Regions from separate parts of the Caldimonas taiwanensis NBRC 104434 genome, predicted to be linked through region 3. Evidence: riboswitches for the same ligand, from Rfam matches in the RefSeq annotation. Region 3 holds a riboswitch; each other region holds the start of a gene.
The links. Region 3 has a riboswitch for cobalamin ahead of CTA01S_RS16465 (ZrgA family zinc uptake protein). Riboswitches for the same ligand answer to the same signal wherever they lie in the genome.
Positions count from the first base shown of each region.

Region 1: another riboswitch for cobalamin. It lies ahead of CTA01S_RS09050 (acyl-CoA thioesterase); the one in region 3 lies ahead of CTA01S_RS16465 (ZrgA family zinc uptake protein).
Region 2: another riboswitch for cobalamin. It lies ahead of CTA01S_RS05180 (TonB-dependent receptor domain-containing protein); the one in region 3 lies ahead of CTA01S_RS16465 (ZrgA family zinc uptake protein).

Region 1 covers NZ_BCWK01000008.1:127,976-135,921, reverse strand. Annotated here, with positions in the region: gene CTA01S_RS09065 (aldo/keto reductase) at 1-137, opposite strand, end outside; gene ychF (redox-regulated ATPase YchF) at 219-1,313, opposite strand; gene CTA01S_RS09055 (GNAT family N-acetyltransferase) at 1,335-1,844, opposite strand; gene CTA01S_RS09050 (acyl-CoA thioesterase) at 1,825-2,589, opposite strand; cobalamin riboswitch at 2,737-2,943, opposite strand; gene metE (5-methyltetrahydropteroyltriglutamate--homocysteine S-methyltransferase) at 2,948-5,242, opposite strand; gene CTA01S_RS09040 (LysR family transcriptional regulator) at 5,341-6,228, shown strand; gene CTA01S_RS09035 (MOSC domain-containing protein) at 6,257-7,120, opposite strand; gene CTA01S_RS09030 (FAD-dependent monooxygenase) at 7,339-7,946, shown strand, end outside.
Region 2 covers NZ_BCWK01000004.1:139,005-146,950, forward strand. Annotated here, with positions in the region: gene mfd (transcription-repair coupling factor) at 1-362, shown strand, start outside; gene serB (phosphoserine phosphatase SerB) at 398-1,099, shown strand; gene rraA (ribonuclease E activity regulator RraA) at 1,145-1,642, opposite strand; gene CTA01S_RS05170 (Lrp/AsnC family transcriptional regulator) at 1,639-2,112, opposite strand; gene CTA01S_RS05175 (EamA family transporter) at 2,249-3,154, shown strand; cobalamin riboswitch at 3,173-3,427, shown strand; gene CTA01S_RS05180 (TonB-dependent receptor domain-containing protein) at 3,494-5,338, shown strand; gene CTA01S_RS05185 (FecCD family ABC transporter permease) at 5,359-6,363, shown strand; gene CTA01S_RS05190 (ABC transporter ATP-binding protein) at 6,360-7,166, shown strand; gene cobO (cob(I)yrinic acid a,c-diamide adenosyltransferase) at 7,163-7,789, shown strand; gene CTA01S_RS05200 (cobyrinic acid a,c-diamide synthase CobB) at 7,794-7,946, shown strand, end outside.
Region 3 covers NZ_BCWK01000010.1:63,386-71,331, forward strand. Annotated here, with positions in the region: gene ntrC (nitrogen regulation protein NR(I)) at 1-463, shown strand, start outside; gene CTA01S_RS10245 (exodeoxyribonuclease III) at 482-1,246, opposite strand; gene CTA01S_RS10255 (hypothetical protein) at 1,708-2,046, shown strand; cobalamin riboswitch at 2,044-2,300, shown strand; gene CTA01S_RS16465 (ZrgA family zinc uptake protein) at 2,373-2,912, shown strand; gene CTA01S_RS10260 (hypothetical protein) at 2,922-3,386, shown strand; gene CTA01S_RS10265 (DUF2149 domain-containing protein) at 3,383-3,706, shown strand; gene cobN (cobaltochelatase subunit CobN) at 3,703-7,767, shown strand; gene CTA01S_RS10275 (TonB-dependent siderophore receptor) at 7,860-7,946, shown strand, end outside.

The DNA.
Region 1 (7,946 bases), on a different contig from region 3:
TGGTCGAAGCTGCTGACGCCCAGCTCCAGGCATTGCTCGATCCAGCGCAGGCGTTCTTGGGGTGTCCAGCCCCACTGTGCCATGCGCCAACAGCCGGCCACGATGGGCGACAGCAAGGTGGACAGGACAGATGTCATGGCGGTGACCTCGGCTGAAAACGAACGAGGCGCCTGCACGGGGCGCCTCGCCTGGAAGCAAAGAAAAGGAAGGCGTGGGATTCAGACGTTGAACAGGAAGTGCATCACGTCCCCATCCTTGACGATGTAGTCCTTGCCTTCGGCACGCATCTTGCCAGCGTCTTTGGCGCCTTGCTCGCCGCCGTAGGCGATGAAGTCCTCGTAGGCGATCGTCTGGGCGCGGATGAAGCCGCGCTCGAAGTCGGAATGGATGACCCCGGCGGCCTGCGGCGCCGTGGCGCCGATGGGCACGGTCCAGGCGCGCACCTCTTTCTCGCCAGCGGTGAAATAGGTTTGCAAGCCCAGCAACTTGAAGGCGGCGCGGATCAGACGGTTCAGCCCAGGTTCGTCCTGGCCCATGGCCTGCAAGAACATCAGTCGGTCCTCGTCGCTCATGTCGGCCAGCTCGGCTTCGGTTTTGGCACAGATGGCCACCACCGGCGCGTTTTGCTGGGCGGCGTAGTCCTTCAGGCGGTCTAGCAGAGGGTTGTGCTCGAAGCCGTCCTCGGCCACGTTGCCGACGAACATCGCCGGTTTGGCCGTGATCAGGCACAGCGGCTTGAGCACGGCGCGCTCTTCTTTGCTGAAGTCGATGCTGCGCACCGGTCGGCCTTCATTGAGTGCGGCCTGGCATTGGTTGAGCACGTCCACCAGGCGCTGGGCTTCCTTGTCGCCGCCGGCCCGAGCCACCTTGGTGTAGCGCTGCAGGCTCTTTTCCACCGTGGCCAAGTCGGCCAGGCACAGCTCGGTTTGAATCACCTCGATGTCGGCGATCGGGTCCACGCGGCCGGCCACGTGGATGATGTTGTCGTCCTCGAAGCAGCGCACCACGTTGACGATGGCGTCCGTCTCACGGATGTGGCTGAGGAACTGATTGCCCAGGCCTTCCCCCTTGGAGGCACCGGCCACCAAACCGGCGATGTCCACGAATTCGACGAGGGCTGGCACCACCCGTTCGGGCTTGACGATCTCGGCCAGCTTGTGCAGGCGCGGGTCGGGCAGTTCCACGACGCCGACATTGGGCTCGATGGTACAGAAGGGATAGTTTTCGGCAGCGATGCCGGCCTTGGTCAAGGCATTGAAGAGTGTGGACTTGCCCACATTGGGCAGCCCCACGATGCCGCAGCGGAGGCTCATGGTGTCTGGGGCCGTGCGAAGTCAAACCCTGCATTTTACCGGGCCTGCCAGCGGCGGCACCTGTGCGGTCGAATCAGGCCGCAGGCCGATCTCGAAGCCGCCTTGCGGGCCGGCGTGGCGCAGCGACCACCCATGATGGGCGCATTCGGCGCGAATGAAGGGGTGGGCATGCGCGCACCACAAGCGGCTGACTTCCGGCGCCTGGGCCAAGGCCGCTTGCAGCAGCAAGCGGGCCAGCCCGCGACGGCGCAGCCGCGGATGCACCACCACGGCCAACTCGTGGCTGCGTGCCTGGCCCATGTCGAACAGGTGCAAGGCCGCCACCAGCCCCACGTCGGGCGCGGCCCACAGACCCCAGGCGCGTTGGGTCTGCCAGTCCAGTGCCTCCACCCAAGCGCACAGGGCCGCGTCGTCCAGCGCATGGCCAAACCGCGCATGCCGGTCGGCGCGCGACAGCGACAGCATCAGCACTTGCAGGGCGTGGGCATGTGCCGGCTGCAAGCGCTGCAACTCAAGGGTCGAGGGCCACATAAGTCATCGTTGCCGTGGCGCAGCGTTGCGGCTGCCCGCTGGGGGCCGATTCGACCCACAATTGCGCTTGCACCTGGATGGAGCGTCGGCCGGTGCGTTGCACCCAGGCGTGGGCTTCGACGATGTCGCCCACGTGCGCGGGCGCATCGAAGTCCACGCGCTCACATCCGGCCATGACCACGCTGCGGCGGCTGTGGCGCGTGGCGGCCACGAAGCCGGCCTTGCTCATCCAGGCCATGGCCGGGCCGCCATGCAAGATGCCGCGGTGATTCACATGTCCGGGAAAGACGATGTCGGCCACCGTGCAGGCCTGGGCTGGCATGTCGGCGCGGGTCTCATGGGCCGGCGTACGGGCCGCGGCCGGTGGCGATGATGCGGGGCGCACCATCACGAAGCGGCCGCTGACACAGTGGGTGCGCTGTCCGCTGAGCAGGTCTTCGCTGATCAACTCGGCTTCGATCCAGGCCGAGCGCTCGCCCACGTCGGTCACCCGTGCATGGGCTTCGACCAACTGCCCGGCCGGGGCAGGATGGGCAAAGGCCAGCTCGGTGATGCTCGCGGTGACGGCCGGGGCGGCCAGGGCGCGGGTGCCCACGATGTAGGCCAGACGGTCCAGCATGGCCACGGCGGCGCCACCAAACAAGGTGCCATGGTGATTGGACTGGTCGGGCCAGACCATATCGACGGTGCGCAGCGTGGGCAGTACGACGGCGGCGGGAACGGCGGACGAAGAAGCGACGGGCATGGACGAACGACTCCTGCATGCAAGGACGAGGGTCGTCGAACCGGGATGCCGCCGCCCCCCGGTCGCGCCATGGCAGCCCGCTCGAGGCCACCAGCGATCCGTGGGACAGTGGTGCGCGCCCAGACCAGGGACACCCCGCCCTGCTCACTGACACATGACTTCGCGGCAGGTCTCCTGGCTCTCGGGTCATGGTTCGGGTCGGTCTTCCCAGCGCAAGGCCAGTGACTCGATGGACCGCGAACTCGCCGATCACAGTTGCGGGGGCAGCCACAGCACAGGTCGCTTGCGCGACCCTTCTGTCGTTCCCTTTTCATTCTTGCCTTGGGGCAAGACACCGCGAAGCAGAAAACACTTTACCTCAAGTGGCCTCGGCGGTGTGCTCCCGCAGCCAACGGGCGGCTTGCACCATGTGGCGCAACGCGGGTACGACTTCGTCCCACTGCCGCGTCTTCAGCCCGCAATCCGGATTGACCCACAGCTGCTGCGGTGACAAGTGCTGCGCGGCACGGCGCAGCAAATCGATCATCTGCTGCACGGATGGGAGGTTGGGGCTGTGGATGTCATACACCCCCGGCCCCACGCCATTGGGGTAATGGTGGCGTTCGAAGGCGTCGAGCAACTCCATGGCCGAGCGGGCCGTCTCGATCGTGATGACGTCGGCGTCGAGCTCAGCGATGTGCTCGATGATGTCGTTGAACTCGCTGTAGCACATGTGGGTATGGATCTGCGTGGCGTCGCCCACCCCGTTGGCCGCCATGCGAAAGCAGGCGCAGGCCCAGCGCAAGTAATCGGCTTGGTCGGCTTGGCGCAGTGGCAGCCCTTCCCGCAAGGCCGGCTCGTCGATTTGGATGATGGCCACGCCGGCGGCTTCCAGGTCGAGCACCTCCTGGCGCAAGGCCAGTGCCAACTGGCGGCATGTCGTCTCGCGCGCTTGATCGTCACGCACGAAGGACCAGTTCAGCAGCGTCACCGGGCCGGTGAGCATGCCTTTGACCGGCTTGGTGCTCAGCGACTGCGCGTAGGTGGCCCAGCGCACGGTCATCGGTGCGGGCCGCTGCACATCGCCATACAGCAGCGGTGGCTTGACGCAGCGCGAACCGTAGGACTGCACCCAGCCATGCTCGGTCAGCGCGAAGCCATCGAGTTGCTCGGCGAAATATTCCACCATGTCGCTGCGCTCGGCCTCGCCGTGCACCAGCACATCCAGCCCCAGTTCCTCTTGCACGCGGATGCAATGGGCGATTTCTTCCCGCATGGCCTGTTCGTAGGCGGCCGGGTCGATCAGGCCATCGCGCAGGCGCTTGCGCTGCAGGCGAATGTCTGCCGTCTGCGGAAACGAGCCGATCGTGGTGGTCGGCCAGGCGGGCAGTTGCAGGCGTTGCTGTTGCACGGCGATGCGCTGGGCGTAGGGGCTGCGCCGGCGTCCGAGCGCATCGTCCCATGCCGCCAAGGCCGCTTGCACGGCAGGCCGATGCACGCTGGGGCTGTCGCGCCGTGACTGCACGGCCTGTCGTTGCTCCTCCAGCCGTTGGGCCACGCTGTCTTTGCCCTGGGTGAGCGCTTGGGCCAGACAGCGCAGCTCGTCGAGTTTTTGCACACCGAACGCGAGCCAGTCGCGCAACGGATGCGGTAGGCGTCGTTCCAGGTCCAGGTCCACCGGCACGTGCAGCAAAGAACACGAGGGCGCCAACCACAGCCGCTCCTCCAGCCGTGCGGCCAACGGCTCCAGCCAATCCAAGGTGGCGTCCAAGTCGGTTTTCCAGACGTTGCGGCCGTCGATCACGCCCAAGGACAGCACCTTGGTGGGCGGCAAGAGGTTGAGCGCGGCGCTCACTTCCGCGCGCGCCCGCACCGCATCGAGATGCAAGCCGGCCACCGGCAGATTCGCCGCCAGGTATAGGTTCTCGCCCAAGGGGCCGAAATAGGTGGTCAGCAGCAGCTTGACCGGGACGGCCTTGAGCGTGTGATAGGCCAGGTTGAAGGCATGCCGCCACGACGCGTCCAGCTCTTCGACCAGCACCGGCTCGTCGATCTGCACCCAGGTGGCGCCATCGCGGTGCAGGCGTTCGAGCCATTGGGCATACACCGGCAACAGGGCGTCCAGCAGCTTCAGGCGGTCCGAGCCGTCGCGGGCCTTGCCCAGGCGCAGGAAGCTCACCGGCCCCAGCAGCACGGGCTTGCCTCGCACGCCCAAAGACCGGGCCTGCGTCCATTGGGTTTGCAGCCAGTGATCGTCCAGCTCGAAGCGGGTGTGCGCGTCGAACTCGGGCACCAGATAGTGGTAATTGGTGTCGAACCACTTGGTCATTTCGGCCGCGGCCACGGGCGCGGCTGGGCACTGCGCATGAGCCCGGCCGCGCGCGGCCCGGAAGTACACCGACCAGCGATCCAGCGATGCCGCACGGGCACGCTCGGGCAAACAGCCCAAGGCAGCGCTGGTGTCCAGCACGTGGTCGTACAGGGAAAAGTCGCCCACCGGCACCCAATCGAGCCCCGATTGCAAGCCCCAGTGTCGCGCGCGCAGCTGCGCAGCGGTGTCCAGCACCGTGTCGATCGGGGTCTGGCCGCGCCAGTGGGATTCGAGCGCGAATTTCAGTTCACGGTGTGCGCCGATGCGGGCAAAGCCCAGGTTGTGTGTGGTGATCGTTGGCATGGAGTCCGCAGAGATGAAGCCTTGCTGAGGCTGGGATGCTGGCCCCAATGCGCTATGAAGTAAAATGATCTTTCATCAAAAATCAATGAATCCAGTTCATGATCGAGCGCATCCACCTGGCGATCGTGCGCGAAGTGGAGCGTCAGGGTTCTCTGACTGCGGCCGCGCAACGCTTGTGCCTGACCCAATCGGCCCTCAGCCACACCATGCGCAAGCTCGAGCAGCGGGTGGGCACGCCGGTGTGGCGCCGCGAAGGCAAGCGGCTGGTGTTGACCCAGGCAGGTCAAGCGCTGCTGGCGGTGGCGCAGCGGGTGCTGCCGCAACTGGAATTGGCCGAGGAGCGCTTGCAGCAGTATGCGCGGGGCGAGCGCGGCACCTTGCGCATCGGCATGGAATGTCACCCCTGCTTTCTATGGCTGCACCGGCATCTGGGCCCGTACTTGGCGCGCTGGCCGGACGTGGATGTGGATGTGCGCCAGCGGTTCCAGTTCGGTGGCATGGGCGCGCTGCTGGCCCACGACATCGATGTGCTGGTCACGCCAGACCCCTTGCTGCACGCCCAGGTGCATTTCGAGCCGGTCTTCGATTACGAGCAGGTGCTGGTGGTCAGCGCGGCTCACCGCCTGGCGGCTCAGTCGTGGGCGCAGCCGGAAGACTTGGCTGGCGAAACCTTGCTCACCTACCCGGTGAGCACCGATCGTCTGGATGTCTACACCCGGTTTCTCACACCGGCGGGGGTGTTGCCTTTGCGGCACAAGACGGTGGAGAACACGGAAGTTTTGCTGCAGATGGTGGCCGCCGGCCGGGCCGTGACGGCCATGCCGGCATGGTTGGTGCAAGAGTATGCCCAGCGCCTGCCGCTGGCCTGGCTGCGGCTGGGGCAGCAGGGGGTGTTCAAGCACATCCACCTGGGCGTGCGGCGGGCCGATCGGGGCGTGGACTACGTGGCGGATTTTTTGCGTCAGTGCCGCGCCGCCGAGGCGTGAGCTGCCGCAGCGGCGGGCAAGGTCGTTCTCAAAAGGCCCAGCGACCCGTGCCCAATTGTCCGACGCGCAGCAGCCGCTCCACCCCTTCCAGCACGATGGCATTCATGCCGAAAGTCAGTCCGCCGTCCATGCGGGGGTCGGCGCGGTAGCCGGCCAAGGCGTCACCGATGGCGTGGCCGGTGTCGGCCGTGACCGGGTCCACATCCGGGATGGAGCAGCGCACGCAGGGTTTCACGAGCTTCAGGCGCACCGGACCGTCATCCGTGTCGATCTGCAGCTCTTGCAGATGGTCTTCGGCATGGGCCGTCAGGGTCTCGTCCACGGCATCGAGCACGAGGTTGGGGCGGAAGCGCTCCGGGCTGGCCGCCGGCTGCCCCTGCGCGGCCAGGCGGGTGTTGAGTTCGTCCAGCGCCGCGCGGGTCAGCACCAACAGCGGGAAGCCGTCGGTGAACTGGTTTTCGGCTTCCAGGCCGCCGGTCCACTCCAGGCTCGACAGGCGCTTGTGTTCCGGGTCGAAGCGCACCAGGCGCACGCGCCGGCCCAGGAAGTCGCTGAACCATTGGGCCGCCAGGTCGCCCATGTCGTAGGCGGGCACGGTGTCGTTCCACACCGTCACCCGGGTGGGGCCTTCCACGGTGTCGTAGGCAATGTGCAAGGCCAGCATGCCCGGCGCGCGCAGCACCATGTCGGCCGCACGCAGTGTGGGGCGGATCAGCGCCATGCGTGGCAGTTCGCGCTGGCTGAGGAAATGGCCATGCTCATCGACCACCATCCAGGCACGGTCGAACTCCAGACCGGTCTCGATCAGCAAGGCTTCATGGACCGGCACGGCTGCACAGGACTTGATGGGATGCACGTACAAAGCGCCTACACGGAAATTCACATCGCTCACTTGAACCCACTCCTCTGTGCTTGTGTTGCAGCAGGCCCATCGTCCGGGCAGTGGGCGCCAGCCGATGCCCAGGGGGCTGCCGCGCCGATCGCTCCAGCGTGTGGCGCCATGCCCAGCCGACGGCCCTGGGCGAGCCCGACCCGGTGGGTGGCTTCAGGCAGGACGATGGGAGCCTTCAGGCACGGATCATAGAGCCCCGCCCCCTACAATGAGCCATCATGAGCCGCTACGACGTTTCCATCCTGGGCCACGGCATCGTCGGCAAGACGCTCGCCTTGGCCCTGGCGCGCGAAGGGCTGCGTGTGGCCCTCAGTGCGCCGTTGCCGAGCCCGTCGGCCGACGACGTGCGGGCCTATGCGCTCAACGCCAGATCGGTGGCCCTGCTCGAAGGGTTGAAGGTCTGGCCCCACCTTCCCTCCACGGCTGCCACACCGGTCTACGACATGCGGATCGAGGGCGATGCGCCCGGGGCGGCACTGGAGTTCTCGGCCTGGCAACAAGGGGTGCGCGAGCTGGCTTGGATCGTCGATGCGGCCGCGCTCGAACGGGAACTGTCCCGGGCCTTGCAGTTCCAGCCGCATGTGACCGTGGTGGATCGCCCAGTGCACGCCGAGCTCGAGGCCATTTGCGAGGGGCGCCATTCGGCGCGGCGCGCAGCGCTTGGGGTGCAATGGACGCGGCACGACTATGGCCAGACCGCACTGGCCGCCCGCCTGGTGGCCGATGCGCCGCATCGGGGCGTTGCCCGTCAATGGTTTCGCAGCCCCGATGTGTTGGCCTTGCTACCCTTCGACCGCCCGCAGCCCGAGTCTTCCTACGGCCTGGT
Region 2 (7,946 bases), on a different contig from region 3:
TGGCCACTGCCGAGCGATTCGAACACATCGACGCCTTGCTCGAAGAAATCACCGACCGCTTCGGCAAGCTGCCCCCGCAGGGCCAGACGCTGTTCGACGTGCACCGGCTGCGGGTGCTGGCCAAGCCGTATGGCGTGCTCAAGATCGATGCGGCGCCTACCGCAATGAGCATCACCTTCCGCCCCAACCCCCCCATCGATGCGATGCGCATCATCGAGCTGGTGCAGAAAAACCGCCACATCAAACTGGCCGGCAACGACAAGCTGCGCATCGACAAGGCCTTGCCCGACCCGAAAGACCGCGCCCAGTTCATCCGCGATGTGCTGCGTTCGCTGGGCACGCCGGTGGCCACGGCGGCTTGAACACCTTGTGAATTTCCGTGCCCCCTTCAACTGACATGACACCCCCCACCGAATACGCCCCCGGGCTCGTCATCCGTGGATTCACCCCCCCGCTGCGCCTGGCCGACTACAAGGCCATCGCCTTCGACATGGATTCCACGCTGATCAATATCGAGTGCATCGACGAGATCGCCGATGCCGTCGGCAAAAAGGCCGAAGTGGCTGCCATCACCGAAGCGTCGATGCGCGGTGAGATCACCGACTTCAAGGACAGCCTGCGCCGACGTGTGGCCTTGCTGCAAGGCGTGCCCGAAGGCGCACTGAGGGAGATCTACACCCAACGCTTGAGACTCAACCCTGGGGCTGCGGAATTGGTCGATGCCTGCCGCGCCGCGGGGCTGCGCACGCTGCTGGTCTCGGGGGGCTTCACCTTTTTCGCCGAGCGCGTACGCGAACGGCTGGGAATCGACCACGCGCGAGCCAATGTGCTCGACATCCACGACGGCCGGCTCACCGGACGTGTGCTGGGCGACATCGTGGACGGCGAAGAAAAGAAACGCCAGCTGCTGGCGCTGTGCGAGCGCCTGGGCTGCCCGCCGTCGCAAGCCATCGCCGTGGGCGACGGCGCCAACGACCTGCCGATGATGGCCGCCGCTGGCCTGAGCGTGGCCTATCACGCCAAGCCCAAGGTGCGCGAGCAGGCGATGGTGGCCATCGATGAAGGCGGCCTGGACCGCTTGTTGGAGGTGCTGCGCTGACGCGCAAAGCCGGCCCCAGTGCGGCCACGCCGACGCCCCCTGGGCTCAGGCGCGCGCCGGCATCACGACGATGCCGTCTTCGTCGGCAAACAGCCAGTCCCCGGGGCGCACCCACACCCCGTGAATGAGCACTGGCACGTCACGCAAGCCCTGCCCGCGACGTTCGGTGGGCATGGGATGCAGGGCCAACGCACGAATGCCCACTGCACAGGCGCGCAGTTCGGCGGCATCGCGCACGCAGCCATGGACCACCACCCCGGCCCAGCCATTTTTTGCCGCAGCCGCAGCGATGTTGCCCCCCACCAAGGCACGCGCCAGCGAGCCGCCACCATCGACCACCAGCACCTGGCCCTGGCCTGGGCCTTCCAACAGCGCCTTCACTTCGGTGTTGTCCTCGTAGCACTTCACCGTGCGCACCGCACCGGCAAAACGCGGCTTGCCGCCGTAGTCGTGAAAGACCGGGGGCAACACCCGAAACGCGCCGCTGGCATCGCCCTTGTGCTCGTCACACAGATCACAGGTGGAAAAAGACTCGAAGTTCATGCGTTGTCAACCTTTTGGATCGGGGGTTTCACATCCTCGGGCCGGGCCGGCAGCACCGGTTGATGCTCGCGGGCGGCATTCAGGATGATGGAAGTGGAAGTTTCCGTCAGCAGGCAAAACTTCGTCACCACCGCATCGAGGTGCGCGACATCGATCACGGCGATCTCGAGGATCCAGCTGTCTTCACCGGTGACGTTGTAGGCGTTGATCACCTCGGGCGTCTGCTGGATGAGCTTGACCACCCGCGCATACTCGGCGCGCCCCACGCGCACGATCGCGCGAATGCCGTAGCCAAGCTTGGCCAAATTCACCTGCGCACGGTAGCCGGTGATGATGCCGGCGGCTTCCAGCTTGCGCACCCGCTCGGTCACTGCCGGCTGGCTCAGGTGCACGCGCCGGCCCAGCTCGGCCATCGATAAACGGGCATCGGCCTGCAGTTCGGCAAGAATGCGGGTGTCGTAGTGATCCATGTCGATCTTCAAAGAAGAAGGCCTAGTTTTCCTTTGAGATTCAAGGTTATCCGACCTCATCTTCGTTGAATCCGTCTTCAATGGCGCCTCTGACTTTTCTAGCATAGCGGCTCCGCATTCGATAACGACGCCCGCCATGACTTCTGCCGCCACCTCGCTGCCCTCCCCGCCGGCGCTCAGCCCGCTGGTGATGCTGTGCCTGGCCGCCACGTGGCTGGTCTGGGGTTCCACCTACCTGGCCATCAAGTATGCGTTGATCAGCTTCCCGCCCTTTTTTCAGATGGGCACGCGCTTCGTGCTGGCCGGCGTGGTGCTGGCCGCCTGGATGCGCTGGCGCGGCGCGGCCTGGCCCAACCTGCAGCAATGGCGCAATGCCTTGGTGGTGGGCACCCTGATGCTGGGCGGGGGCATGGGGGGCACGGCCTATGCCGAGCAAACGGTGGGCTCGGGCCTGGTGGTGGCCTTCATCGCCGTGGTGCCGCTGATGATCGCGGCCCTCAACCTGCTGTGGCGTGTGGTGCCCGGCCGCATGGAGCTGGCTGGCATCGCCGTGGGCCTGAGCGGTGTGCTGATGCTCACCCAGGGTGCGGGCTTCCAAGCTTCGCCCGCTGGGCTGGCGGCCATCGCCATTGCTTGCCTGACCTGGTCGCTGGGCAGTGTGCTCAGCCAGCGCAGCCTACCGCTGGCTGCAGGCGCGATGGGCTTTGCCAGCGAAATGATCTGTGGCGGCATGGTGCTGATGGCGCTGGCCTGGGCCAGCGGTGAGTCGCCCACCTGGCCGCCCGCGCCACTGGCCGTGGGGGCATGGCTGTATCTCGTGGTGTTCGGCTCGCTGATCGCTTTCAACGCCTACATGCACCTGCTGGCACACACGAGTGCGGCGTTGGCCTCGAGCTATACCTTCGTCAACCCGGTGATCGCGATGGTGCTGGGCGTGGCTGTCGGCGGCGAGCACATCACCGGAACCGAATGGCTGGCCGCCGGCATCGTGTTGTGCGGCGTGGTGTTGATGCTGCGGGGAGTGAGCACGCAACGCCGCTGAAACGCGCTGGGGCAGCGTATTACAATTTGTGATGTTGGTGCTCGCCCAGGCGATTCCGCCAGGCAGTTAAACGGGAAGCAGGGAGCACCGTCGGCCTCGCCGACGAGCCAACCTGCGCTGCCCCCGCAACGGTAAGCAGACGAAGGGACTTTCACCACTGACCGCCCTTCAGCTTCGGCATTGGACCACTGGCTTGGCCTTTTCGGGCCGCGCTGGGAAGGTGGCCGGAGTCGTTCTGCCAGCCCGGATACCGGCCAACAGGGGGGCGCGTTCGCGCGCTCGGTGGGTTTTGGCCTGCGGGGAAGCGGGCCGAAACGGTCTTCTCAATGTCCGTCATCGATGAACTCGTCTGTTCGTGCCCGTCGCGCTGCGCGATGGTTGTCCCTGCCCCTGGGGTGTGCTTTGTTGCCATGCGCGGCCGCCGCGCAAACGTTGTTGGCCTCGTCTGCGACGCTCGACACGGTGGTGGTCACGGCCACCCGTGTCGAGCAAAAGCTCGAGGATGTGGTGGCCGACGTGTCCGTGATCGAGCGTGACACCATCGAACGCAGCGGCGCCACGACGGTCGCCGACTTGCTGACGCGGCTGCCCGGCGTCGAGTTCGTTCGCAATGGCGGGCCCACGGCCAACACCAGCGTGTTCGTGCGCGGCGCCGACAACCGCCACACCGCCGTGTTCATCGACGGGGTGCGCGTGGACTCGCAAAGCACCGGCGGAGCCAACTGGAATGCCCTGCCGGTGGCTCAGATCGACCGCATCGAAATTCTGCGCGGGCCAGCGGCGGCCATCTACGGCTCGGATGCCATCGCCGGCGTGGTGCAGATCTTCACCCGCCAAGGAACAGGCCCCTTCACGCCCAGCATCGGCCTGGGGCTTGGCAGCCACCGCACCCGCAAGGCCGATGCGGGCTTTCACGGCAAATCGGGCGCGGTGGACTACGCCTTGAGCGTCGGGCACGAAACCAGCGACGGCTTCGATGCCCGGCCCGGCGTTGGATTCGCCGATCGTGACGGATATCGCAGCACCTCGGCCTCCGGCCGCCTGGGCTGGACGCTGAATCAGGCCCACCGGCTGGAAGCCACCGCGTTGTTCAGCGATGTCAACACCCAGTACGACGGCTTTGCCAGCACCGCCGACGACCGAGCCCTCAATGAAGTGCATACCCTCGGGGTGAGCTGGCATGCCCGCTGGAGCGACACCTACCGCATGCGGCTGAGTGCCAACCGCGGACGCGACCAGTACGAAACCCGGCCCTCCCCCTATCTCACCGACACCAAGGTGGATGGCTATCTCTGGCACCATGAGCTGCAATTCGGTGCCCATCGTTTCACCGCCGCGTTGGAGCGTCGGGTGGACCGCCTGGACAACTCCGGACCTCCGGCGATCGACGCCTCGCGCTCTCAAAACGCCTTGGCGCTCGGTTATGGATGGACCGACCGCACGCACACCGTGCAGCTCAATGTCCGCCACGACGACGACAGCGAATTCGGCGGCAAGACCACGGGAGCAGCGGCCTATGCATACGCCTTCGCACCGGGCTGGCGCGTGACAGGGTCGGCCGGCACGGCCTTTCGCGCACCGACGCTGTATCAACGCTTCAGCCAATACGGCGTGGCCGACTTGAAGCCCGAATCCTCGCGCAACATCGAAGCCGGCCTGCGCTATGCCCAGGGGGCGACGCAGTTCGGCCTGGTGGTGTTCCGCAACGAAGTGACCGACCTCATCAACTTCGGAGCGGCCGGCCCCTGCGCCAGCACTTTCGGCTGCTATGAAAACGCCGGCAAGGCGATCCTCGAAGGGGTGACCCTCTCGGGCGAGCATCGTCTGGGCGGGGTGAACCTGTGGGGGTCCGTCGATGTTCAAAACCCGCGCAATGCCGACACCGACCGCATCCTCGCCCGGCGGGCTCGACGCCATGCCCAGCTGGGGGCCGACACCATGCTTGGCGGCTGGACGGTCGGCGCCGATCTGAAGCTGGTCGGCGAGCGCTTCGACAACGCCAGCAACACCGTGCGCCTGGGCGGCTACGGGCTGGTGAACCTGCACGCCAGCCGCACCCTGGCGCGAGACTGGACCGTGCTGGCCCGCGTGGACAATCTCGCTGACAAGGACTACGAAGTCGCGCGGACCTATGCCACCGGCGGCCGCATGGTGTTCGTCGGCTTGCGTTGGTCGCCGCGCTGAACGCCGCGACTCGACAGCCGATGCGCACCCCCCGCTCGCTGCCTGTGGTTTACGTGGCGCTGTTGGGCGCAGTGGCTCTTGCCTTGGTGATCGCGTTGGGCATGGGCAGCCAACGGTTGGACGCAGCCCAGGTGTGGGCAGCGCTGGCGGGGCAGCGGGACCACATCGGCGCCGACATCGTCCTGGGCCTGCGGCTGCCGCGCGCGCTTGCCGCTTTGGCTTGCGGCGCCCTGCTGGCCTTGGCAGGCGCGCTGCTGCAAACCCTGTTGCGCAACCCGCTGGCCGACCCTTACGTGTTGGGCATCTCCAGCGGGGCTTCGGTGGGGGCGCTGCTGGCGCTGTGGGCGGGCGCCGCCTGGGGCTGGGTGAACCTGGGCGCCGCCGCCGGGGCCTTGACGGCCACCGCACTGGTGTTCCTGCTGGGTGCGCGGGCCTTTCGCCGGCAGGCCGACAGCGCTCGCGCCGGCGCGCAGCTGCTGCTGGTGGGCGTGATCGTTGGCGCGGGGTTTGGCGCCATCGTGGCCTTCATTCTGTCCGTGGCGCCGGAAGCCCAGCTGCGCGGCATGATTTTCTGGCTGCTGGGCGATCTGAATGGCGCCGACCGCTGGCACTTGCCGCTGGCTGGAGCGGCCATGCTGCTTGCCCTGAGCCTGCTGCTGGCGCGCGACCTGAACCTTCTGCTGCTGGGCGATGGCCCGGCTCAGGCGCTGGGGGTGAACGTGCGCCGCCTGCGGCTGTGCGTGGTGCTGCTGGCCTCGGTGGCCGCCGGGCTGGCCATCACCGTGGCAGGCAGCATCGGCTTCGTAGGTTTGGTGGTGCCGCACGCGCTGCGTTTGCTCCTCGGCAATGACCAGCGCATCCTCCTGCCGGCCTGCGCCCTAGCTGGTGGTGCCTTCTTGGTCCTGGCCGACACCCTGGCGCGCACCGTGTTGGCTCCCCTGCAACTGCCCGTGGGCGTGCTCACAGCCTTCATCGGCGTGCCCAGCTTTCTGTGGCTGCTGCTGCGCCATGGGAGAGGCGGATGACTGCGGCACTGCTGTGCACCCGGCAGCTCAGCGTGCGTGCGGGCCGGCGCATCCTCGTCAAGGATCTCGACCTGCGTGTGCAACGCGGCCAACGGTGGGTCTTGCTGGGGCCCAATGGCTGCGGCAAGACCACGCTGCTGCGCACCCTGGCCGGTTTGCTGGACCCGGCAGGCGGCGAGGTGTCCATCGACGGTCGGCCCCTGCCCCGCATCCCCACCCGCACCCTGGCCCGCCTGCGCGCCTGGTGCCCGCAACACCATCACGACGTGTTTGCACTGACCGCGCTGGACGTGGTGCTGGCCGGCCGCCAGCCTTACGCCGGGCGCTTTGGCTGGCTGGCGCCCGTGGATGAGCGCATCGCCCGAGAACAGCTGGCCGCACTGGACGCGGCGCACCTGGCCGAGCAAGACGTGCGCAGCCTCTCCGGTGGTGAACGCCAGCGGGTGGCCATCGCGGCGGCACTGGCCCAGGCCACCCCATTGGTGCTGCTGGACGAACCGATGGCCCATCTCGATGTGCCGCATCAGTTGGCCGTCTGTCACCTGTTGGCTGGCTTGGCCGACCGCGCGGTATTGATGTCTTTGCACGACGTCAACCTGGCCCAGCGCTGCTGCACCCACGCCCTGCTCTTCCTGCCGCCCGGCGCCGACGGGCTGCCCCGCCTGCTGGCCGGGCCGCTGGCCGAAGTGCTCACCGAAGCCCACCTGAGCCAAGCCTACGGTTGCCCCATGCGCGCGCTGCACATGGGCGGCCTGCGACACTTCCTGCCGGCCACCGATGCCGTTTGCGAGAGACCCTCATGAGCGACCCGAACACCGACGACGATGCCGGCTTGAATGAACGCCACCGCCAGCGCATGCAGCGCAAGAAAGCCGTGGTCGATGCCAAGATCGCAGCGGCGCAACAAGAAGGCGGCGTGGTCCTCGTGCTCACCGGCAATGGCAAAGGCAAGAGCTCCAGCGCCTTTGGCATGGTGACCCGCGCCCTGGGTCATGGCATGAAAGTGGGCGTGGTGCAATTCATCAAGGGCGCCATGCCCAGTGGCGAGGAGCTCTTTTTCCGCCGATTTCCGGAGGCGGTGCGCTTCCATGTCATGGGCGAGGGTTACACCTGGAACACGCAAGACCGCGCGCGCGACGTGGCCAAGGCCCAAGCCGCCTGGGCGCTGGCGCGCGAGATGCTGACCGACCCATCGCTGGGGCTGGTGGTGCTCGACGAAATCAATATCGCGTTGAAATACCGCTATGTGGACGTGCAAGACGTGCTCACCGCGCTCGCACAACGCCCCGCGGCCCAACACGTGGTGCTCACCGGCCGCGCAGCGCCGCCCGAGTTGATCGAGGCGGCCCACACGGTCACCGAGATGGGCCTGCGCAAGCACGCCTTCGAACAAGGCTTTCGCGCGCAACCAGGCATCGAATGGTGAGACCATGGTGCATGCCGTATTGATCGCCGGGCCTGCCTCGGGCCAAGGCAAGACCATGCTCACCTGTGCGCTGGCGCGCCGCCTGCGCGCCCAGGGCCAGCGTGTGCGCGCCTTCAAGGTCGGGCCGGACTTCATCGACCCCGGCCATCTGGCCGCA
Region 3 (7,946 bases):
CGACTTTCCGGGCAACGTGCGTCAGCTCGAAAACATCTGCCACTGGCTCACCGTGATGGCGCCGGCGCAGGTCATCGAGGCCAAGGACTTGCCGCCTGAACTGCTGGGCGAGGTCACGCTGTCGCCCAAGCCGGCGGTGTCGGTGCTGCCGCCGGTGCCGCCCAGCGCGACGGCCGCGGTGGGCGCTGGGGCCACTGCCGCAGTGCAGCCCCCAGCGCCTGGCGAGGCGGCCAGCGCCCCGGCCGGTGACTGGCTGCGCGATTTGGAACGTGAAGCCCGCGATCTGCTGTTGGCCGGGCAGCCCAATGTGTGGGATACCTTGAGCCGCCGCTTCGAGGCTCGGCTCATCCACACGGCGCTGGAGCTGACGCGCGGACGGCGTATCGAGGCGGCTCAGAAGCTGGGCATCGGGCGCAACACCATCACCCGCAAGATCCAGGAACTCGGTCTGGACGAGTCATGAGGGGCTGGCCGTGAGCCGTCAGTCCAGTTGGGCCAGCACCGGGGCGTGGTCGCTGGGGCGCTCGTTTTTCCGCGGGGTTTTGTCGATGGTGCAAGCCCTCACCCTGGGCTTGAGCGCTTCGCTGACCAGAATGTGGTCGATGCGCAGACCCTGGTTCTTGCGAAACGCCAAGTTGCGGTAGTCCCACCACGACCAGCTCTTGGGCGGCTGCTCGAAGAGCCGGAAGGCATCGTGCAAGCCCAGGGCCAGTAGTTGGCGAAACTGCTCGCGTTCTTCGGGCGTGCAATGGATCTGTCCGGCCCAGGCGACCGGGTCGTACACATCGCGGTCTTCGGGGGCGATGTTGTAGTCGCCCATCAGCACCAGCCGCGGGTGGCGGCTCAATTCCTCGCGCACCCAGTCGCGCAAGGCGCGCATCCACTGCATTTTGTAGTCGAACTTGTCGGTGCCCGGGGCCTGTCCGTTGGGGACATAGGCCCCGATCACGCGCAGCTCGCCCACCGTGCCGGCGATGACGCGGGCCTGCTCGTCGGCAAAGCCAGGGATGTTGCGCACCACGTCTTGGGCGGGCGTTTTGCTCAGCAAGGCCACGCCGTTGTAGGTCTTTTGGCCGAAACACTGCGCGCAGTAGCCGGCCTGTGCAAATTCGGCGTGCGGAAACTTGTCATCGGTCAGCTTGGTTTCCTGCAGCACCAACACGTCGGGCTGCTGCTGACGCAGCCAGTCCAGCACCTGGGGCAGGCGCACGGCCAGGGAGTTGACATTCCAGGTGGCAAGTTGCATCGGGTGTGGGGTGCAAGAGGTGGGACGAGGAGTTTAGACGCTGCACACCGAACCGCAACCGGCCTCGATGGCCGCACTGCAGCGCCCAAGGCGTGGACGGCCTGGCCGCGCCGTCCGAGCCAGCACCCGGCGCTGGCCCCCATGCAAAGCGAGCCCATGTCCCAGTCATGACCGAGGCCAGTGGCGCCGGCCCACGATGAGGGGATCAAAAAGAAGCCTGATCAAAAAGAAGCCTGGCTACCAGACGGGTGTGCACCCGCCTTTGGCTGGCCAAAACGATCAAGGGCTTGCAGCCCCGGATCGCCCCACGATGACCGGCGTCGGGGCCCTGCTGAGGGCAGGGCGATGACTTGACGCGCAGTATAAACACAAATGAGAATCGTTCGCAAGTGATCTGGGGTTCTGCGATGGCCTCTTGGACGCCGAGGGTGTCCGCGGCCTCATGAATGGGAGAGTCAGCCATGGTCGACGTGGGAACGCTGGCGCAAGAGCATCGCGCCTTGGTGGCCTTGTATGGGCAGGTTCAAACCCGCTGCAGTGCGCAACTGCGGGAGCAGTCGTGGCGGATCCAATGTTTGGAGGCCGAGGTGATGCGCTTGCGCGCTGCCGTGATCGTGCAGCAAACGGCCTTGGCCATCGCGCAAGAAGAGCGCCGTCAGTGGGAAGCCGCGCTGCCAGGCTTGCCGCGGCGCATGGAGCTGAGCCGGCGCATCGAAGGCCTGGTCCAGCACCTGCAGTCTTTGTTGCGCGAACGCTCGCGCGCGGCATGGATGGTCATCGATCGACCCGGTCCGGGCTGATAGGATACGACGGTTGGTGCTCGCAGTGCAGTTCATGCGCTGCAGTTCAACGGGAAGCTGGGGGGTGCCGTCCCATGCCGGTCGCACCTAACCAGCGCTGCCCCCGCAACGGTAAGTGGACGGAGACCGTGTCCTTGCTGGCACGCTCCAGCTTTCATCTGGCAAGCCACTGGTGATGCGCCTAGCGCATCGCCGGGAAGGCGATGAAGGTTGCATCCACCAGCCCGGATACCGGCCAACAGGGTGGCCCGGCCAATGTGCTGGGCCGTGAGGCTCATGCACCGTCGGGGAAGGCGGTGAGAGCGGATCTCTTTGCAGCGACCGTCATGTTCGAGTCGTTTCGTCGCGCGCGTCGGGTGTCGCGCACCGGAGCCCGTCTTTGCGCGGGGCTGTCTTTGGTTCTTGCCTCCACCGTCTGGGCGCATGGCAGTCACAGCCACGGCCATGGTACGGTGCGTCTGGTGATCGAAGGCCACCACCTGACGGCCAGTTTCGATGTGCCGTTGGAGAGCTTTCTTGGCTATGACTACCCGCCGCAGGGCGCCGAGCAGGAGCGGGTGTGGCGGGCCTTCAAGGCCCGACTGCAGGACCCGACCCAGTTCATTCAACCCGCTGCCGAAGCCGACTGCCGCGTTCTGGGCCATGACCTCATGCCCGAGCTGACGCAAGGCGACCCGATGGGCGACATTCCCAACATCGTGTACCGCGTGCAGTTTCGCTGCCACCGTCCCGAGGCGCTGCAAGCGGTGGTGTTCACCGCGTTTGCCGATCATCCCGGCTTGAAGCAGTTGCGTGTGCAGCTCATCACGCCGCAGGGGCGCAAGACGGTCACGGTGCGCCCGCGCTTTCCGGCGCTGACGTTCTGAGGGGGGCACATGCTGGAGCTGGGTTTCCTGCACATCGTGCAGTGGTTGCTGACGCCGGTGCTGGTGTTGTTGGCTTGTGCCTTGGCCTATGCCTTGTGGATGACCGGGGTGGTGGCGATGGAGGCTTGGCAGCGCCGCGTGCGGGGCTTTGCCTTGCTGCGCGGTGTCGATGCCTTGACGCTGGAGGAATTGGAACTGCAGGCCTTGGCCCGTGTGGAGCCTTTGCGGCTGCTCAGTCGGGTCACGCCCATGCTGGGGCTGATCGCCACCATGATCCCCTTGGGCCCGGCCTTGCAGAGCGTGGCGCATGGGGATGGACGTGCGGCCTTGTCGGTGTTCAGTGGAGCATTTGCGGGCGTGGTGTTGGCGTTGACGGCCGCCTCTTTGGGCTTGGTGCTGCATTCGGTGCGCCGGCGCTGGCTGCTGGCCGAGCTGCTGGCGGTGAAGCGGGCGCGCGCGCAGGAGGGGGCATGAGCCTGCGCCATTTCGAGGTCTTCGACGAGGACGACGATCCGATGTCGTCGGCCATCAACCTGGTGGACGTGTTCTTGGTCTTGGTGGTGGCCTTGCTGATTGCCGTGAGCATGGCTCGGCAGCATGAGGCCATGGCCGAGGGCGACGCAGCGCCGGACCTCGTGGTGCGAGAGCCGGGCCGAGAGGTGCGCTATCGCGGCAGCGGCTCGACCGGCGAAGGCCAGGGGGTACGCGCCGGCGTGGCTTATCGGCTGCGCGATGGCAGCATCGTCTATGTCCCTGAAGTCGCGTCCGCCCCGGACGCGTCAGCGTCCCGATGAGCGTCTGGCACCGTTGGCTGCACGTGGTCGCGCTGGGATGGGTCTGTGGGCTCGGGCTTGGCAGCGCGGTGCAGGCGCGTACCTTGCTGTGGGTGACGATGGAGGTGACGCCGGCGTCTCGCACCGCGCAGGTCGAGCGTGTTGCGGCCGAGCGCGGCTGGCAGGTGCTGCACCTGGACCATCCCTTGCGGGACGACCCGGCCCGCGAGCCGGCGCAACGGCAGGCCATGGCCGAAGCGCTGGAGCGCGCCGACCTGGTGTGGGTCGATGCGCCGCATGCCACGGTGCTGGGGCGGCTGCAGCGCTCGTTCGGTGCGCTGTTCGATGCGCATGCGCGCCAGCACCCAGGTCGTCTGGTGTGGATCCTCGCGCACGAGCCCGCCGCCACCGTCGCCGAGGACGTGGGCGGCCGCATGGCGGCCTATTTGCGCGCTGGCGGGAGGGCGAACCTGCGTCATGCCTTGCAGTTGGGTGAGGCTTGGTTGGACTGCGGCGGCTGTGATGTGGCGGCGCTCGCGTCGGATCTGCCCGCGCCGCAGGCTTGGCCCTTGCGGGGCCTTTATCACCCGCAGGCGACGGGATTTTTCGCCGATGTCCAGGAGTGGCGCCGCTGGCGGGGCGAGCGCGGGCATCGAAGCGAGGTGGCCGTGCTGGTGCATCGTCATCACTTCATCGACGGGGACACCGTCTGGCTGGACCGCTGGTTGCAGCTCTTCGAGGCCCAAGGCCTGGATGCCTATGCCGTCTTTGGTCAGCAGCTCGATGCCGGCGGGCTGCGCGATGTGCTGGGCGCCGCACCGCCGCGCTTGGTGGTCTTGCATCAGATCAGTTCGCAGTCGGCGGCCCTGCAGTCCTTGTTTCAAACCTGGGACGTGCCGGTGCTGGCCACGCAGCCTTATCGGCATGGCCCCACCGGTGCCTGGGAGCGCGACCCGACGGGTCTGAAATTGTCGGATGCCCCGTTCTATCTGGTGCAACCCGAGGCGGCCGGCGCGATCGACCCGGTGGTGGTGACGGCCCATGCCGATGGGGGGCGGCAGGTCGAGTTGATCGAGCGCCAGGCTCAGGCGGTGGTGGACAAGGCGCGGCGCCTGCTGGCGCTGCGCGACACCCCGGCAGCGCACAAGCAGCTCGTGGCCATGGTCTACAACTATCCGCCCGGCGGCAGCCACTTCGGGGCGTCGTTTCTCAATGTGCCGCGCAGCTTGGAAGTGGTGAGCACCGCGCTGGCCGAGGCGGGCTACGCGGTGCGGCCGACCCGCGAGGCCGAGTGGATCGAGGGGCTGCGTCCGCTGTTGCGGGCCTACTATCCAGAGGCGGATCTGATCGACTTGCTGCGCAAGGACCAAGCCGCCGCCTTGCCGCTGCGCGAGTATCTCGCCTGGTGGCGCACGCTGCCCGAGCCGGTGCGTGCGCGCATCGCGGCCCGCTGGGGCGAGCCTGCGGCCAGTCGTTATGTGGTGTCCTGGCAGGGCGAGCCGGTGTTCGTGATTCCCCGCATGCGGGCCGGACACTTGTCGGTGCTGCCGCAGCCGCCGCGCGAAGAAACCTTGCGTCATGGTCAAAACCCCTTCATGCATCGCAGCCGCGAGCCCGTCTCACACCATTACCTGGCCGTTTACCTATGGGCTCGACGAGCCCATGCGGTGATCCACTTCGGCACCCACGGCACGCAGGAATGGGCCAATGGCAAGGCGCGCGGGCTGGACGTGCATGACGATGCGCTTTTGCCACTGGGGGACGTGCCCGTGGTGTATCCCTACATCGTCGACAACCTCGGCGAGGCGCTCACCGCCAAGCGCCGGGGCCGCGCGTTGTTGGTCAGTCACCGCACGCCGGTGCTGGCCACCACCGCCTTGTCGCCGCCGATGGCACAACTGCATGAGCTGATGCACGACTGGGCCATGGCCGATGCCGGTCCGACGAAACAGCACATCGGCCAGCGCCTGGTGGACGCGATCGTCGAGCATCGTTTGCACCTCGACTTGAAGTGGACGGTCGATCAGCTGCATGCTCGCTTGGATGAATTCCTCGAAGTGCTGCACCCGTGGTTGGACCAGCTGGCCCATGCCAGCCAACCGCAGGGTTTGGCCGTGTTCGGACGCGCGCCTGAGGCGTCCGCGCGGCGCGCGATGGTGCTGCAGGCGCTGCGCACCCCGCTGCTGGATGCGCTGGGCGAGGACGTGGATGAAACCTTCCTGATCGATCATCGGCAGCTGGCCCAGTCGCGCCCGATGCGCTGGCTGGACGTGGCGCTGCGCGATGCGCAGGCCGCCAGCCAGCTCGATCTGCGGCCAACGGCGCCGCCCAGCACCGTGCCCAACCGGGCGGCCGTGCATGCCATCGACCGCGAGGCATTGCGCGCGCTGGCCGAGCAGGCGCAGGCGTTGGATCGGCTCTATGCCACCGAGAATGAACTCAACGGCCTGCTGGCCGCGCTGGAAGGGCGCTTCGTGCCAGCCGCCTATGGAGGCGATCCGCTGCGCAACCCCGACAGCCTGCCCACCGGGCGCAACCTCACCGGGTTGGACCCCAGCCGCTTGCCCACACGCCAGGCCTACACGGTGGCGCAAGTGCTCTTTGAGCAATGGCTGGCCCAGTGGCGCCAGGCCCATGCGGGGCGTGCGCCTCGGCGGCTCGTGTTGTCCCTGTGGGCCGGCGAAACCCTGCGCCATCATGGGATCATGGAGGCGCAGGCCCTGGTGGCCTTGGGCGTGCGGCCGGTGTGGGATGCCGCAGGGCGCCCCACGCGCGTGGAGGTGATTCCCGGTGAGCAACTGGGGCGGCCTCGGGTCGATGTCCTGCTCAGCGTCACGGGGTCTTATCGCGATCAGTTTCCGGCGCTGATGGCCTTGATCGATGCTGCGGTGGCGCAGGTCGGCGCGGCCGACCCGGGCGGTGTGGTGGCGCAGCACAGCCAAGCCGTGGCCGATGAGCTGCAGCGCCAGGGCGTGCCGGCGGAACGAGCACAGCGGCTGGGGCAGGCGCGCGTGTTTGGCAATGCGATGGGCGACTACGGCACGGGGCTGAGCGAGGCCGTCCAGGACAACCGGTTGCAAGCGCGGGACGATCGGCTGGGTGAGCTGTTTTTGCAACGCATGGGGCAGCCTTACCTCGGCGGAGAGCCCGTGCCGGACATCGACGCGATGCAGGCTGCGCGCGCCTTTGGGGCGCAGTTGAAGCGGGCCGATGCCGCGATACTGTCGCGCAGCTCGCATCTGTACGGCATGGTCACCTCCGACGACCCGTTCCAGTACCTCGGTGGACTGGCCGCGGCGGCCCGTCGGGCCGGCCGATCGGAGCCCTTGCCCTTGTTCGTGCACCAATTGCACAACGCCGATGAGCCCCATGCCCAGACGGCCTCGCAGAGCGTGGCGCTGGAGATGCAATCGCGCTACCTGCATCCTGGATGGGTGAGGGCGCAGAAGGACGAGGGCTACGCGGGTACCTTGCAGGTGCTCAAGGCCGTGCAGTTCCTCTGGGGCTGGCAAAGCGTGACCGAAGGCGTGGTGCGCCCCGACCATTGGCAAAGCCTGCACGAGGTGTATGTGAAAGACCGGCTGGGGCTGGGCGTGGCCAGTTGGCTGCGCAGCCATCCACAGGCCTATGCCCAGGTGATCGAACGGTTGATCCAGGCGCAGCGGCATGGTCACTGGACGCCCGATGCGGCCACCAGCCGCGAACTGGCCGAGCTTTATCGTGAGCTGACGCGCCAAGCGCCCTTGTACCAGGAGCTCGCCGGCGTGCGCGCCTGGGTGGACCGTGCCCTGACGGCTGCGGCCGCGCATGGCGCGCGAGGCGTCTCCCGCGGGGCCGAAGCCGCCTCGGTGCAGCCCATGTTGCAGCCCATGTCGGCGCCGCCGCAGGCTGCACCGGCCGCGGCGGATGCCACCGCCACGTGGGTGCCAGTCAAGGGTGAGAGGCTGGAACCCGTGTCAGGGCCATCGCAGAGCCCGGCCGAAGCGCTGACGGCTTGGCTGGCACTGATGCTCATGCTCGGCCTGGTCTTGGGTGGCGCTGTGCAGCAGTGGCAACGCGCAAGGCGGACCTACGCCGTCTGACGTATTCCGAAGCTCTTGGTCCTTCATCACACTTGGGTCGCTTACGAGCCCACGACATGACCTGTTCAAGTTTTCTCTCCACGTACACACCGATGCATCTGCGAGTTGGCTTGGTCGGGGGACTGGCCGCATTACTGTGTGCACCCTGGGTGGCCGCTCAAACGCCGTCCACACCGTTG